Regions from separate parts of the Streptomyces sp. NPDC006368 genome, predicted to be linked through region 1. Evidence: riboswitches for the same ligand, from Rfam matches in the RefSeq annotation. Region 1 holds a riboswitch; each other region holds the start of a gene.

The links. A riboswitch is a leader RNA that binds a small molecule or an ion and turns the genes downstream of it on or off. The one in region 1 is predicted to bind cyclic di-AMP.
Positions count from the first base shown of each region.
Region 2: another riboswitch for cyclic di-AMP. It lies ahead of ABZZ38_RS24345 (M23 family metallopeptidase); the one in region 1 lies ahead of ABZZ38_RS23030 (M23 family metallopeptidase).
Region 3: another riboswitch for cyclic di-AMP. It lies ahead of ABZZ38_RS14795 (C40 family peptidase); the one in region 1 lies ahead of ABZZ38_RS23030 (M23 family metallopeptidase).

Region 1 covers NZ_JBEXQK010000035.1:61,861-66,884, reverse strand. The annotation lists gene ABZZ38_RS23035 (GntR family transcriptional regulator) at 135-800, opposite strand; gene ABZZ38_RS23030 (M23 family metallopeptidase) at 1,020-1,802, opposite strand; cyclic di-AMP (ydaO/yuaA leader) riboswitch at 1,815-1,984, opposite strand; gene ABZZ38_RS23025 (pitrilysin family protein) at 2,249-3,616, opposite strand; gene ABZZ38_RS23020 (pitrilysin family protein) at 3,643-4,995, opposite strand.
Region 2 covers NZ_JBEXQK010000040.1:16,262-21,285, forward strand. The annotation lists gene ABZZ38_RS24340 (PrsW family intramembrane metalloprotease) at 1-1,127, shown strand, start outside; gene ABZZ38_RS24345 (M23 family metallopeptidase) at 1,215-2,276, opposite strand; cyclic di-AMP (ydaO/yuaA leader) riboswitch at 2,348-2,479, opposite strand; gene ABZZ38_RS24350 (PP2C family protein-serine/threonine phosphatase) at 2,707-3,864, opposite strand; tRNA gene ABZZ38_RS24355 (tRNA-Met) at 4,027-4,100, opposite strand; gene ABZZ38_RS24360 (carboxymuconolactone decarboxylase family protein) at 4,153-4,716, opposite strand; gene ABZZ38_RS24365 (PLP-dependent aminotransferase family protein) at 4,758-5,024, shown strand, end outside.
Region 3 covers NZ_JBEXQK010000016.1:14,394-19,417, reverse strand. The annotation lists gene ABZZ38_RS14805 (polyprenyl synthetase family protein) at 1-436, opposite strand, end outside; gene ABZZ38_RS14800 (polyprenyl synthetase) at 429-710, opposite strand; cyclic di-AMP (ydaO/yuaA leader) riboswitch at 1,784-1,965, shown strand; gene ABZZ38_RS14795 (C40 family peptidase) at 1,969-2,445, shown strand; gene ABZZ38_RS14790 (LysE family translocator) at 2,548-3,186, opposite strand; gene ABZZ38_RS14785 (ATP-binding protein) at 3,395-3,829, opposite strand; gene ABZZ38_RS14780 (helix-turn-helix transcriptional regulator) at 4,076-4,945, shown strand; gene ABZZ38_RS14775 (DUF397 domain-containing protein) at 4,961-5,024, shown strand, end outside.

The sequences.
Region 1 (5,024 bases):
GCTCGTTCCATTCGGCACGGGCGGTGTTGAGCCGCACGGCTCAGCCGTTTCGTTTATGGTTCCGCTGGTTCCGCTGTTCATGGCAGGCGAATTCAGGCCCGCCGCGGAGCCCTTATTTGTATACGGCCCCGCTGTTAATTCCGGACGCTCGCCGTGTTTACGTGACGTTGCGAAGTCCTCACGCGCAGCCGGTGGGCCCCGAGCGAGCGCTCCGCGTGCAGGGCGGTGAGCGCCCGCGCCCGTTCCGCGTCGCCGCGCGCCACCGCGTCGACGATCGCGCCGTGCTCGGCCCACGCCTCCACCGGGTGGGCCGGCTGGTCGACCGCGTACATCCAGCTGATCTTGTGTCGCAGCTGGGTCAGCAGAGCGGTCAGACCGGGGCTGCCGGACGCCTGGGCGAGGGTCTCGTGGAACCAGCCGCCGAGCGACCGCAGGTCATCCCCCTGGCCGCGGCGTGCCCGCTCCTGGCCCAGCCTGACCAGGCCGCGCAGCACTTTCAGGTGCGCCTCGGTGCGCCGCTGGGCCGCCCGCGCCGCCCCGAGCGGCTCCAGGAGCGTACGGATCTCCAGCACATCGGCCGCCTCCTGCTCGGTGGGTTCGGCGACGCACGCGCCCGCGTGCCGGCGGGTGGTGACGAAGCCCTCCGACTCCAGGGTGCGCAGCGCCTCACGGACCGGGACGCGGGAGACGCCGTAGCGGCGCGCCAGCTGCTCCTCGGTGAGCCGGCTGCCGCGCTCGAAGACACCGGACACGATGTCGTCGCGAATCGCCGTGCATACCGAGTGCGCGGGAATGCGCATACCGAACCTCCGACTTAATCCGCGCGAAACAGCGTGCGATCGACGAGTTGACGAGTGTTCAGTGACTCTATTGCAACCCGGCTGGATTTCCGACGCCTGATCGAAATCCATGGATATCTTTTGGCCGACGCGGGCACTGCGCGGGCACGACGAAGGCCCCGGCTCATGGCGGGCCGGGGCCTTCGGGAAGCGGGTGCCGCCCTGGAGAGGCGCGGGGGGTCAGACCGCGACGCCGTGCGCGCGCAGGTACGCGACGGGGTCGATGTCCGAGCCGTACTCGGCACTCGTGCGGGCCTCGAAGTGGAGGTGCGGGCCGGAGGAGTTGCCGGTGGAGCCGGCGAGCCCGATCTGCTGGCCCGGCATGACGCGCTCGCCGACCGAGACGCTGATGGACGACAGGTGGCCGTACTGGGTGTACGTGCCGTCGTTCATCCGGATCACGACGTTGTTGCCGTACGCGCCGCCCCAGCCGGCCTCGACGACGGTGCCCAGGCCCACGGAGACGACCGTGGTGCCGGAGGCCGCGTGGAAGTCGATGCCGGTGTGGCTGCCGGAGGACCACATGGCGCCGCCGGTCTGGTAGCCGGTGCTGACGTACGAGCCGGCGACCGGGAGCTGGAAGGAGTTGAGGCGCTTGCGCTCGGCCTCGCGGGCGGCGCGCTCCTCGGCGTCCCGGGCTGCCTTGGCGCGGGCCTCGGCCCTGCGCTTCGCCTCGGCCTCGGCCTTCGCCTGGGCCTCGGCGAGGGCGGCGGCCTCCTCGGCCTCCCGCTCCTGGGCTTCGGCCTGGGCGTCCACGCGGTCGGCGAGCGTGTCGGTGATGACCGCCTGGCTGAGGCCGGTGTCCTCAAGGGCGCGGGTGTCCGTGTCGGCGGCGAGCGCCGGGGAGGCGAGGGTTCCGATGACGCCGGTGGTGGCGAGGGCCGCGACGCCGGCGACATGTGCGCGCTTGCGGCTCAGGCGGCTCGGGGCACGGTGTTTCCCGGTGGTACGGGTGAACGCCATGAAGCAGTTGGTCCTTTCCTTCCTTCTCGCCTACCGGGTTAGCTGACGGGTTCGGAGCAGGAAGGTCTCCTACGGGCCCCTCCGCACGGATGCGAAGGCGTCCGATTCACCCCAGGGACTGCGTATGGCGGGTCCCCGGCTCCCCGGGCTCGCGCCCGATGGGGATTCGGCGATGACTGTCCGGTGCCGCGGGTGCGGCGGGTGCAGCGGGCGGACAGCGCATCAGACGCTAAGCGGCTGATCTTTCAATCACCAAACAGACACGGTTTTTTGTAGTGCACGCCACAGGGCAGACACGTAACCTCCCCAACAAAACGGACATACGACGGAACCCCGGCACCCATGGTGGATGCCGGGGTTCCGCATGGCGCGGACGCCCGAAACGGCCGCCGATGCGGACGCCGGAAGCGGCCGCAGCGAGCCGGCACGGAGCGACGCCGGGTCAATCAGCCGGTGACAACGGTCACTTCACCGATCCCCAGCGCCTCGACCGGTTCCTTGATCTGGGCGGCGTCACCGACGAGCACGGTGACCAGACGGTCCACCGGGAAGGCGCTGACGACCGCCGCGGTGGCCTCCACGGTCCCGGTCTCGGCCAGGCGGGCGTACAACTGCGCCTGGAAGTCGTCCGGGAGGTGCTGCTCGACCTGGTCGGCGAGGGTGCCCGCGACGGACGCGGCCGTCTCGTACTTGAGGGGGGCCACGCCCACCAGGTTCTGGACGGCGACATCGCGCTCGGCGTCGGTCAGGCCCTCGGCGGCCAGGGTGCGCAGCACCTTCCACAGGTCGTCCAGCGCCGGGCCGGTGTTCGGGGTGTCGACCGAGCCGCTGATGGCGAGCATCGCGGCGCCGTTCCCCTCGGGACCGGAGCGCAGCACCTGGCCGAAGGCCCGCACGCCGTAGGTGTAGCCCTTCTCCTCGCGCAGGACGCGGTCCAGGCGCGAGGTGAGGGTGCCGCCCAGGCAGTACGTGCCGAGCACCTGGGCCGGCCAGACGCGGTCGTGACGGTCGGGGCCGATGCGCCCGATCAGCAGCTGCGTCTGCACGGCGCCGGGCCGGTCCACGATGACGACCCGGCCGGTGTCGTCGGCGGTGACCGGCGGCACGGGGCGGGGCTCGGCCGCGTCCCCGGTCCAGGCGCCGAGGGTGTCGGCGAGGACCGCGTCCAGGTCGACGCCGGTGAGGTCGCCGACGACGACCGCGGTGGCCGTGGCGGGCCGGACATGGGCCTCGTAGAAGCCGCGCACGGCGGCGGAGTCGATCCGCGCCACGGTCTCCTCGGTGCCCTGGCGGGGGCGGGACATGCGCGAAGTGGCCGGGAACAGCTCCTTGGAGAGCTGCATCGCGGCGCGGCGGCCGGGGTTGGCGATCTCGTGCGGGATCTCGTCGAGCCGGTTGCGGACCAGGCGCTCGACCTCGCCGTCGGCGAAGGCGGGCGCGCGCAGGGCCTCGGCGAGCAGTCCGAGGGCCTTGGCCAGGCGGGAGACCGGCACCTCCAGGGAGACCCGCACGCCGGGGTGGTCGGCGTGCGCGTCGAGCGTGGCGCCGCAGCGCTCCAGCTCGGCGGCGAACTCCTCCGCCGTGTGCTTGTCGGTGCCCTCCGACAGGGCGCGGGCCATGATCGTGGCGACGCCGTCGAGGCCCTCCGGCTCGGCCTCCAGGGGGGCGGCGAGGAAGAGCTCCACGGCCACGACCTGCTGGCCGGGGCGGTGACAGCGCAGCACGGTCAGGCCGTTGTCCAGGGTGCCGCGCTCGGGGGCCGGGAAGGCCCAGGGCTTGGCGGCGCCCGGCTGCGGCTGCGGGTGGAACTCCATGGACGTCAGGGACACAGCGGCGTCGCTCACTGGTCGGCCCCCTCTTCTTCCTGCTCGCTGTGGTCGGCGTCGCCGTGTTCGGCGGTCACGGGCTCGTAGACCAGTACGGCCCTGTTGTCCGGGCGCAGGCGGGCCTTGGCGACGGCCTGCACCTCCTCGGCGGTGACGTCCAGCACGCGCTGGACGGCGGTGAGCGCCAGCTGCGGGTCGCCGAACAGCACGGCGAACCGGCACAGTTCGTCCGCGCGGCCGGCGACCGTGCCGAGCCGGTCCAGCCACTCCCGCTCCAGCTGGGCCTGGGCGCGCTCCATCTCCTCGGGCGTGGGGCCCTCGGCCGCGAACCGGGCCAGCTCGTCGTCGATCGCGGTCTCGATGTCCGGCACCTCGACGCCGCCGGAGGTCTTCACGTCCAGCCAGCCCAGCGAGGGCGCCCCGGCGAGGCGCAGCAGCCCGAAACCGGCCGTCACGGCCGTGCGGTCGTGGCGCACCAGGCGGTTGTGCAGCCGGGACGACTCGCCACCGCCGAGGATGGTGAGGGCCAGGTCGGCGGCGTCGCACTCGCGCGTGCCGTCGTGCGGGAGCCGGTAGGCGGCCATCAGGGCGCGGGCCGGGACCTCCTCCTCGACGATCCGGCGCAGCTGCTCGCCGATGACCTCGGGCAGCGTGCCGTCACGCGGCGGCTGCTTGCCGTCGTGGGAGGGGATGGAGCCGAAGTACTTCTCGATCCAGGCGAGCGTCCGCTCGGGGTCGATGTCTCCGACGACCGACAGGACGGCGTTGTTGGGCGCGTAGTACGTGCGGAAGAAGTTCCGCGCGTCCTCCAGGGTGGCGGCGTCCAGGTCGGCCATCGAGCCGATGGGGGTGTGGTGGTAGGGGTGGCCCTCCGGGTAGGCGAGGGCGGTCAGCCTCTCGAAGGCCGTGCCGTACGGGACGTTGTCGTACCGCTGGCGGCGCTCGTTCTTGACGACGTCCCGCTGGTTCTCCATGGACTCCTCGTCGAGCGCGGCGAGCAGCGAGCCCATCCGGTCCGCCTCGAGCCACAGGGCCAGCTCCAGCTGGTGGGCCGGCATGGTCTCGAAGTAGTTGGTCCGCTCGAAGCTGGTGGTGCCGTTGAGCGAACCACCGGCGCCCTGGACCAGCTCGAAGTGGCCGTTCCCCTTCACCTGCTGCGAGCCCTGGAACATCAGGTGCTCGAAGAGGTGGGCGAGCCCGGTACGGCCCTCGACCTCGTGCCGCGAGCCGACGTCGTACCAGAGGCACACCGCGGCGACCGGGGTCAGGTGGTCCTCGGAGAGCACCACGCGCAGGCCGTTGGCCAGCCGGTGCTCGGTCGCTGTCAGGCCTCCGGAGCCGGCCTGGGCTGTGGCCGTGTGACCCATGGGCATGTACGTCCCTTCGATCGCGATGT
Region 2 (5,024 bases), on a different contig from region 1:
TGCGGGAGCAGACCGGCACCCAGGGCTTCCTGGTGGGCCTCGGCCTCGCCATGCTGCCGGTGCCGCTGCTCATGGCGGCGTTCCGCTGGCTCGACCGGGTCGAGCCGGGCCCCTGGCGGAATCTGCTGTTCGCCTTCTCCTGGGGCGCCTGCGCGGCGGCGCTCGTCGCGATCATCGCGAACAGCTTCGCGACCCGCTGGATAGCCACCGCCACCGCCGACCCCGCGGCCGCCGACACGCTCGGCGCGACCGTCATAGCGCCCGTCGTGGAGGAGAGCGCCAAGGCGGCGGCCGTGCTGCTCCTCTTCCTCTTCCGCAGACGTGACTTCACGGGAATCGTCGACGGCGTCGTCATCGCGGGTTTCACGGCGACCGGCTTCGCCTTCACGGAGAACATCCTCTACCTGGGCAACGCCTTCGGGGAGGACCAGGAGTTCGGGACGTCGGGTATCGCGTCCGTCACGGCCGCGACCTTCTTCGTACGGATCGTGATGTCCCCGTTCGCGCACCCGCTGTTCACCGTGCTCACCGGCATCGGCTTCGGCATCGCCGCCCTCACCGCCCGCCGCAAGCGGGTACGCCGCGTCGCGCTGCCGCTGCTGGGGCTCGCGCTGGCGATGGGCGTGCACGCCCTGTGGAACGGGTCGGCGGCCTTCGGGCCGTGGGGGTTCTACGCGGTGTACGGCGCGTTCATGGTGCCCGCGTTCGGGTTGCTGACGTGGCTGGTGATCTGGACCCGGCAGCGTGAGCTGCGGACCATATCCGGTGAGCTGCCCGCGTACGCGGCGGCGGGCTGGCTCTCCCCCACCGAGCCGCTCGCCCTCTCCTCGATGCGGGCGCGCGGTCTGGCCCGCGCGTACGCGGCGCGCTCCTTCGGCCCGGCGGCGGCGCGCGCGGTGGGCGAGTACGAGGCGTTCGCGACGTCGCTGGCGTTTCTGCGCCACCGGGCCCGCCGCGGTGCGGTGGGCCCGGACTTCGTGGCGCGGGAGCAGGAGCTGCTGCACCACCTGTGGCAGCGCAAGGAGATGGCGGGACCGGCACTCACGTACGCGGCGCGCGCGACGGGCCGGGTGTGGGCGCCTCCCCCGTACCTCGACTACGGCGGCTACAACCCGTACCGCAGCTAGGCGGCCCCACTCCGGCCCCACTCCTGCGTCCTCCGGACCGCGCCGGAAGGCGAGGCGTCGGGCCCTCAGGCCTCGGGCCCTCAGGCGTCAGACGTTCAGGCCCTTGCCGCGCAGCCACGCCATCGGGTCGATCCCGTCGCCGCCGGCCGTGTGCACCTCCAGGTGCAGATGCGGCCCGGTCACGTTGCCGGTGGCGCCCACCCGCCCGATGGTCTCGCCGGTGCCGACCTGCTGCCCGGCGCTGACGGTCATCGAGGACAGGTGGCAGTACCAGACCTCGGTGCCGTCCTCCAGCTCCAGCACGATGCGGTAGCCGTACGCGCCCGACCAGCCGGCCGACTTCACGGTGCCGCTGTGGACGGCCTTGGCGGGCGTGCCCGTCGGGGCGGCCAGGTCGAGGCCGGTGTGGTAGCCGGAGGACCACATGGAGCCGGACTGCCCGTAGGTGGAGGTGATGGTGTACGAGGACGTCGGCAGGGACCAGCTCGCGGCCAGCTTGGCCAGGCGCTCGGTCTCCGCCTTGGCGGCGGCTTCCGCCTCGGCCTTGGCCTCGGCCTTCGCCTTGGCCTCGGCGGCCTGCTTCTCGGCGGCGGTCTGCTGGGCCTTGGCCGCGGCGGCGGCCTGCTCGGCGGCTTGCTTCTCGGCGGCGGCCTTGGCCGCCGCGTCGGCGGACGCCTGCTGCTGTTCGGCCTGCTGGAGGATACGGGCGCGCAGTGCCTCGCCCGCGGTGGCCGCGCCGTCCTGCTGTTCGGTGGGGCGCTCGGCGGTGGTGAGGGTCGCGGCGGTGAGCGGCGCGGTGTTCACGGCGGTGTCGCCGGCCACGTCGTCGTCGGAGATCAGGGAGCCGACGCCCGGCAGGGACTCGGCGTCCGGCAGGCTGTCCGCGATCGCTCCGGGCAGATCGGGCAGGGATATGGAGACCTGCGGCTTGTCCTGCGCGGTGGCCATGCCGCCCGCGCCGACGGCCGCGATGACACCGACGCCGAGGACGGTGGAGCTACGCGCGAGCCCGCCGCGCTGCTTGGCGATCCGGTGGCGGCCCCGGACGGGGCGGACGGTTTCCTCGGTGGGGTTCCATTCCTCCCACTGTCTGTCAGCGGGGGCACCGGAACCGTATGAAGCGGCGGCGTAGGGGGCCGAGAGGGGCACGCGGACCCCTGGGGCCTCCGGGGCCGACGGCGCTTCGGAGGCAGGCCTGTTGGACGCCACTGAGGCGCACTCCTTTCCTTCCTTCTCGCCTACCGGGTTAGCTGACGGGTTCGGAGCAGGAAGGTCTCCTACGGGCGGTGGGCCCGATGCACCCCAAGGTGGTGGTTCCCCGGTTCCCTTGCGGAATTCGGCGCGCGCGCACGGTGCCGTCACTCTTGAGACGGCTGGGACGACCGCGCTGCGTTATCGAACGTTAATAGACGCGGGGCCGTGATTCCAAGCCGTTCCTACTGATCATTAACTACTGAGCGCGGGACTTACCGGGCCACATACGGGCAGATCAGCGCAACATGACTGCCTCTCAGGACACGCACGCCCCACCCCACTTCCTGACAGTTCGTCAATTGTTATGCGGAGTGGTGCAGGGTGATCACTCCTCGTGTCCGCCGGGCCCGTCCCCCTCGGGCCGGTTCAGCGCCAGCAGCGCCATGTCGTCGGTCGTCGCCCCGCCCCCGGTATGCCGCCGTACGTCCTCGACGAGCACGTCCAGCAGCTCCTGCGGTCCCGAGAAGCCGCGCCCCGCCAGCCGGGCGGCCGGGTCGTAGAAGACGCCGCCCGCGTCCCGCGCCTCGGAGAGTCCGTCCGTGTAGAGGAGGAGCGTCGCCCCTGGCGGGTACGGCACCTCATCCGCCCGGTCCGGCCACGCCCCCAGGTCCACCATCCCGAGCGGCAGCGTGGGCTCGGCCGGCTCCAGCCGCTCCAGGGTCCCGTCGGCGTACAGCAGCAGCGGCTCGGGGTGACCCCGGTTGACCACCCGTACCACCGCCTCCCCACGCGGCACTTCGGCCAGTACGGCCGTGGTGAACCCCTCGAAGGCGTCGAGCCCGTCGCGCCGCGTCCCCTCCCGCGCGAGCGCCCGCTCCAGCCGCTGCGTGACGCCCTCCAGCGAGCTCTCCTGCTCGGCCGCCTCCCGGAACGCCCCCAGCGCCACCGTCACCGTCTCGACGGCGCCCATCCCCTTCCCGCGCACGTCGCCGACCACCAGCCGCACCCCGTGGGGCGTGTCCTGCACGGCGTAGAGGTCACCGCCGATGAACGCGTCCGCCTGCGCCGCCTCGTACCGGGCCGCGACCCGCAGTCCGCCGATCCGCTCGGCGGGCGTCGGCAGCACGGCGCGCTGCGCGGCCTCGGCGATGCTCCGCGCCGACGCGAGCCGCTCCCCGCTGCGCCACACGACCCGGTGGATGAGCAGCGCGAGCGCCGCGACCGTGACCAGGGTGATGAGCTCGGTGAGCGAAGCGGCCTCGCCCAGCGTGCCGCTGTGCAGACGCAGCCCCACCACGGCCAGTACGGCGAAGAGTCCGGCCAGCAGGGTGGCGCGGGCGGTGAAGAACGGCGCCGCGACGAGAGGGGCGGCGGCGAAGAGCGGCACGGCGGTGAACCGGGGCGGGGTCGCCAGGTCGTACGCGATGCCGCCGGCGATCAACAGGGCGGGCAGGGCGCGCAGGAACCGATGCGTCGCCCGGCGCCGCACGCCGCCGACGCCACCGCGCCCGCCGTCACCACCGCCCGCGCCGCCACGCCCCACCGCTGTTCTCCTGCCGCCCGCTCCACCCACCACGGCTGCGGACGGTAACGCGCCCCGGGCTGGCTGTCCGGAGCCGCGCCGCACGGCGACGGCGACACACCCCGATGCGCCGTACATACGACGAAGACCCGGTGCACAAGGCACCGGGTCTTCGTCGTTCAGTAGCGGGGACAGGATTTGAACCTGCGACCTCTGGGTTATGAGCCCAGCGAGCTACCGAGCTGCTCCACCCCGCGTCGGTAAACACCACCTTACGCCATCGGAAGCAAGATCATCACCAGGTGCGTCTCAGCGGCCCGCGCGCTCGTCGGTGCCCGGCGCCTTGGCGGTGCTGATGGCGATGCGGTTCCAGGTGTTGATGGTGAAGATGAGGGCGAGGAGCCGGGCCAGCTCCTCCTCGTCGAAGTGCGCCGCCGCACGGGCGTAGACGTCGTCCGGCACCCCCGCGTGCGCGACCAGCGTGACGGCCTCGGCCAGGGCGAGCGCCGCCTGCTCCCGCTCGGTGAAGAAGTGCGCGGCGTCCTTCCAGACCGCGACCATGTGCAGCCGCTCCTCGCTCTCGCCCGCCTTGCGCGCGTCGCTCGTGTGCATGTGCAGGCAGTACGCGCAGCCGTTGAGCTGTGAGGAACGGATCTGGACCAGCTCGACGAGGGCGGGGTCGAGGCCCTCGCGGGCGGCGGCGTCGAAGCCGATCAGCGCCCTGAACGCCTTCGGCGCGGCCTTGGCGAAATCGACCCGGGAACCCGTGGGAGCCACCCCACCGGCCGAAGCCGCAGAAACCGTGGAACCCGTGGAAGCGGTGGAAGCGGTGGGCGTCGTGGGAACCGTGTGCGTCTGCGTCGTCATACCCATGAACCTACGGGCCCGAAAGACCGTCTGTAGGGTGCACTTCCATGCCGGATTCATGGGTCAATTCCGCGGAGCGCACCGGCTCCGACCTCCACCTGGAGCTGTCGCGGACGGGCAGTCGCCGGGCCGCGCTCATCGCCGCGCTGCGCGACGCCGTACGCAGCGGCCGGCTCGCCCCGGGGACACGCCTGCCGCCTTACCGCTCCCTCGCCGCCGACCTCGGCCTGGCCCGCAACACGGTCGCCGACGCCTACGCCGAGCTGGTCGCCGAAGGCTGGCTCACCGCCCGCCAGGGATCCGGCACCCGGGTC
Region 3 (5,024 bases), on a different contig from region 1:
TGTCCGTGAACAGCCGGCCGGCCAGCGACATCAGCAGATCGCCCACCAGCATCGCCAGGCCGCAGGCCGCCGCCTTCGGCAGCGGGCGGCCGGGTACGGCGTCGCGCAGGGCCACGTGGCTGCTGGGCAAGCCGTGCCGGAGGGGTGACTGGTCGATGAGGTCGTCGTGGACGACGGCCGCGGCATGGACGAGTTCCATCGCTGCGGCGGCTCTGACCAGCGCGTCGCTGTCGGGTTGGCCCGCTGCCCGCCACCCCCAGTAGCAGAACGCCGCCCGCAGCCGCTTCCCGTGCGCGACGGCGACCTCCAGTTGCTCGGCCACCGGCGCCAGCTCGGCGTCGATGGCCACGAGCTGGTCCGCCTCGTGCCGGACGAAGGGCTGGAGGACCCGGTCGACCCGGATCCTGAACGCGGCCTGCCCGTGGTCCTCAGCCACCGGTGGCGCCGCCCCTGCGGGCGGCGACGCGCCGGGCCAGCAGCTCCATATGCGCCGGGGGGACGGGGGCACAGCGGTCCAGGGCCAGCCGGCCGCGGGCCTTGAGCTCCTGCCGGCCCTCCCCCGCCAGCTCGGCGACATCGGCGCGGCGCAGCAGTCCGCGCAGTCCGCCCAGGGCGGTGGTGAGGCCGGTGACCGCCAGATCGGCGACACCGGCCGCCAGGAGCACCGCGTCGTTCTCGATCGCGCGAGCGCGGTCCGTCGGAGGTGTCACGCCATCCCTTTCGTCGACTTCCTGAAGGATGCCGACCTCCGCATGGCGTCGCGGTGCGAATCACCTTTCGAGTGATCCATGGGACGGATTCCGGCGGCTCGGGCCGGAGGGTGTTACGGGAGCGGCCGACCGGGCACTCCCCGGGCGGGCCGGGCGTGGTGACCCCGGCAAGGCGGGCCGGGCTCCCCGCCGCGGCAGCGGGGCCGCGGGCGGGGTGTCACGCGCCGGGTCGGCCCGCTCCCGGAGGGCTGTGCGGAGGGCGGTGTTCCGCGGTGAGCCCGAAGCGGGGGCGTTCGCCGGGAGCTGAGCGGAGCGGGTGCGTCGTGGAGACCGAGCCGGCCGCGCCACCCTCCGTCCGCTCCGGCTCGGCTTCGCGTCGTCGCAGGTCATCCGCCGGCACCGGGGCCACGAGGGGCTTGCCGTGCCGGGTCACCACGAAGTGAGCGGTGCTGCCGCCCGAACCGCCGCCGCGGCCGGTGCCGACCCGCGCCGAGGGCCGATTCATCCCCGGCCACCTCGAAGCGGTGGACCTGCCGGGCCGGATCAACCCGGCGCGCCTCGAACGCACGTGCAGCGCCCTGCGCGCCGCGCGGGCGCTGGTCGGGCGCCCGACGGCGCCGCGGGACGCCCTGACGGCCAGGCACGAACGGGGTGGAGCGAGGCGCACGCCCCGACGCCGGCGCGTGCGCTGCCCGTCCTTGACGGGCAGCGCGGGGCCCGGGCGGGTGACGCTCCCTCAGGAGCGCGTCGGGTGAGGGAGTTGGGCCCTTCACGGATGGGTGCAGGGGTACGAGTCGCGCCCCCTCGTTCGGCGTACGCAAAAGAGGGAATTCCGTACGGGACGAGTTGCGCGTGAGCTGTACTCATCTGGCGGAACATCACCTTCCGCCGCTGGTACGGGGATCATCATTCGGGCGCCGTGTCGCGCCAAAACGCCCCTGTCCACTCGAATGGATCAGTCGTGAGGAGCCTCACATAAGGCCGTTTCGGCTCGGAATTTCACCGTGTCATGGGTCAAGATCCCTGTCGACGACAAGCCCCCGCCACCGCGGCGGGGCGGTCCGGGCGGACGCCGAGTCCTGCCGCCGTCCGGATAACTGGTCGACATGAGTGGATCGGCAGGAGTGGAGGACCCGAGCAGTACGGAGTGACCGCCCACGGTCGCTCCTTGGGGTGAAGCCGCGTCAGCGGCCGGGCAACTTCGCCAGCCCGAACCCGACAGGTCATCCTTCATAGGCGGCTGACGAAGGGTTGCGCCATGACCGCGCAGATTCATGTCCCGTCTCTGCTGTCCCGGGCCGGTGCCGTATCGGCACTCACCCTCGCCGCCGTCGGCGGCACGATGCTGGCGCCCGGCGCCGTATCGGATGCCGAGGCAGCGCCCGCCTACGCCGCCAAGGCGCTGAACGTGGCCGCCTCCAAGAAGGGTGCGCCCTACAAGTACGGAGCGACGGGCCCGTCCCGGTTCGACTGCTCCGGCCTCACGCTCTACTCGTACAAGCAGGCCGGCAAGACGCTGCCGCGCACCGCGCAGCAGCAGTACAACAAGACCCGCCACATCTCCGCGTCGAGCCGGACCAAGGGTGACCTGGTGTTCTTCCACTCCGGCGGAAGCGTGTACCACGTGGGGATCTACGCCGGCGGCAACAAGATCTGGCACTCGCCGAAGACCGGCTCGGTGGTCAAGCTGGACCGGATCTGGACGAAGTCCGTCTACTACGGACGCGTGCGCTGACGCCTCGCGCACGATCCGCGGTACGGGGGCCGGCGTCCGGAGACGTTCGGCGGCGCGCCCCTGTACCGCGCGCGTCGCCCGCTGCCGGGGGTGCGGGGGCGCTCAGCCCCCCGCCACCGGCGCGACGAGCAGCGTCACCCCCAGTACCGCGAGCCCCCCGCCGGTGACGCCCTGGACGGTCCTGGCGGTACGGGGCCGGCGCAGCCACCGGCCGAGCCGGTCCACCAGCAGGGCGACCGCCGGGAACCAGATCAGCGCGAGCACGACCACGATCGAGGCGAGGAGCAGGGTCCGCGGCAGGACGGCCACGCCGTCCGGCACGAACTGCGGCAGCAGGCTCAGGAAGAGCACCGGAGCCTTGGGGTTCAGGACATTGGTGAGAAAGCCCTGCCGCAGGCTCTCTCCGGCGCGGAGGGCCGACTGCTCCTCGTGCGCCCCGTCCACGCCGGGGCCGGAGGGCTTGAGCGCGCCCCGCAGCGCCTGTACGCCCAGGTAGAGGACGTACGCGCCACCCGCGATCTGGAGCGTCCGGTAGAGGACCGGCACCGCGACGAGCACCGCGGCCAGCCCGGCGACGGCGAGCGCGGTATGGACGACGAGACCGCCGGCCACCCCGACGGCGCAGGCGACACCGGCACGGCGGGAGGCCAGAGCGCTGCGTACGACCACCGTGAAGTCGGCGCCCGGCATGGCGATCATGCCGGCGGCCACCCCGAGGAAAGCGATGAGCTGTGCGTCCATCCCCCCAGCCTGCCGCGCCCAAGCCATTAGCCTGTACTTGGAATCTTGAAGGACCGCCTAAAGAAACGCTTAATGCACGTCGCGGTGCGCAGGCGACGCCGCGGCGGTCGGGGCCGACGGGCGGCGACGGGCGGCGACGGAGGGTGGGCGCCCGCCACCGGAGGCTTCCGGCCGGGAGGGGCCCGGGAAGGGGCCCCGCGAGGGTGAGCTAGTTCTGGACGGTGACCGTGGTCCAGGGCAGGGCGATCCAGACGGTTTTGCCGCCCTCCCGGGTCGGGGTGACGGTGAGCCGGCCGCCGCGCTCGGCGGTGAGCCAGCGGATGATGACCATGCCGCGGCCGTTGTCCTGCTGTACGGCGGCGGGCAGCCGCTGCGGCCAGCGCGGGTGGCTGTCGGTGACGCCGATGCGGAGCTGCTCGTCGCGCTCCAGCCGGAGGTCCACCGTGAAGGTGGGCGACTGCCCGAAGGTGTGCTGAACGGCGTTGGTGGCGAGCTCGGAGACGATCAGCCGTACGGTGTCCGCCGTGTCCGTGTCACCGGGCAGGCCCCATTCGCTGAGGACGTCCGCCACATATCTGCGGGCGGCGGAGACCGAGACGGGATCGCTCGGCAGAGTGACGGATGCTTCCTGATGGTCTGCCATGGCGAGGCTGTCCCTTTCCCACCGGGGCCGGACTCCGGACGAGGAGCGGATGTTGCGAGGACGGCCCCGGATTGCGCTTCGCGCCAGACTGCCACTTATGTCGGCCCTGGTGGTGCCGATCCCCCAAGATCTGCATATATCTGTCGCTCGAAGCGGTGAACTCTGCTACGCGAGCACGGATTCGCGCGGCAAACTGGCGGGTTGGTCCCAGGTGCGGAGGAACGGGTGGGCGGGAGGGAAACGGTCATGCGGGGTACGCGGCACGGCCCGGCCGTGCGCCGTCGCAAACTGGGCGAGGAGCTGCGCGGGCTGCGCCTGAGTGCGGGACTCACCAGCCGGGAGGCCGCGCGGCTCGTCGGCTGGCACCAGTCGAAGGTCAGCCGGATCGAGACGGGGGCGAGCGGGGTGACGGGCGCGGACGTGTCGCGGCTCCTCGACGCCTACGGCGTGCGCGACCCGCGGTCGCGCGCGCTGCTGGAGGCCCTGTCCGGTGCGGCGGCGGACGGCGGCGGCACGGGGTGGTGGCACGCGTACCGGGGCGTACTGCCGCCGCAGTACCGCGACTTCATCAGTCTGGAGTCGCAGGCGTGCACGGCGCGCACGCTGGAGACATCGGTGGTGCCGGGGTTGTTGCAGACACCCGACTACGCGCGGGCGGTGACGCGGGCGGCGCTGGAAGGGCTGCCGGCGGTCACGGTCGACTCGCTGGTGGAGGTGCGGATCGCCCGTCAGGAGGTGCTGCGCGGTGATCCGCCGCTGCGGCTGGAGGCGGTGCTGGACGAGGCGGTGCTGCGGCGGCAGGTGGGCGGCCCGGGGGTGATGCGGGAGCAGTTGCGGCGGCTGGTGGAGCTGGCGGCGCTGCCCCAGGTGCGTCTTCAGGTGCTGCCGTTCACGGTGGGCGAGTACGTCGGACTCTCCGGCCCTTTCGTTATTTTCTCCTTTCCGAACATCTCTGATCTGGATGTGGTTGTTCTCGACCACTTGACGAGTAGCCTCTATCTCGAACGCATGGAAGACCTCGAGGCGTACTGCGCCGCGTTCCGCACCATGCAGGCGCACGCCCTGACGCCCGAGGAGTCGTCGGAACTCATCGCCGGGATCGGTGACGGCGCGTAGGGAGAGGCACCCCACATGTCTGCTTACCTCGCACACCACAACAGCCTGCGCTGGGTGCGCAGCAGCCGCAGCGTCGGCA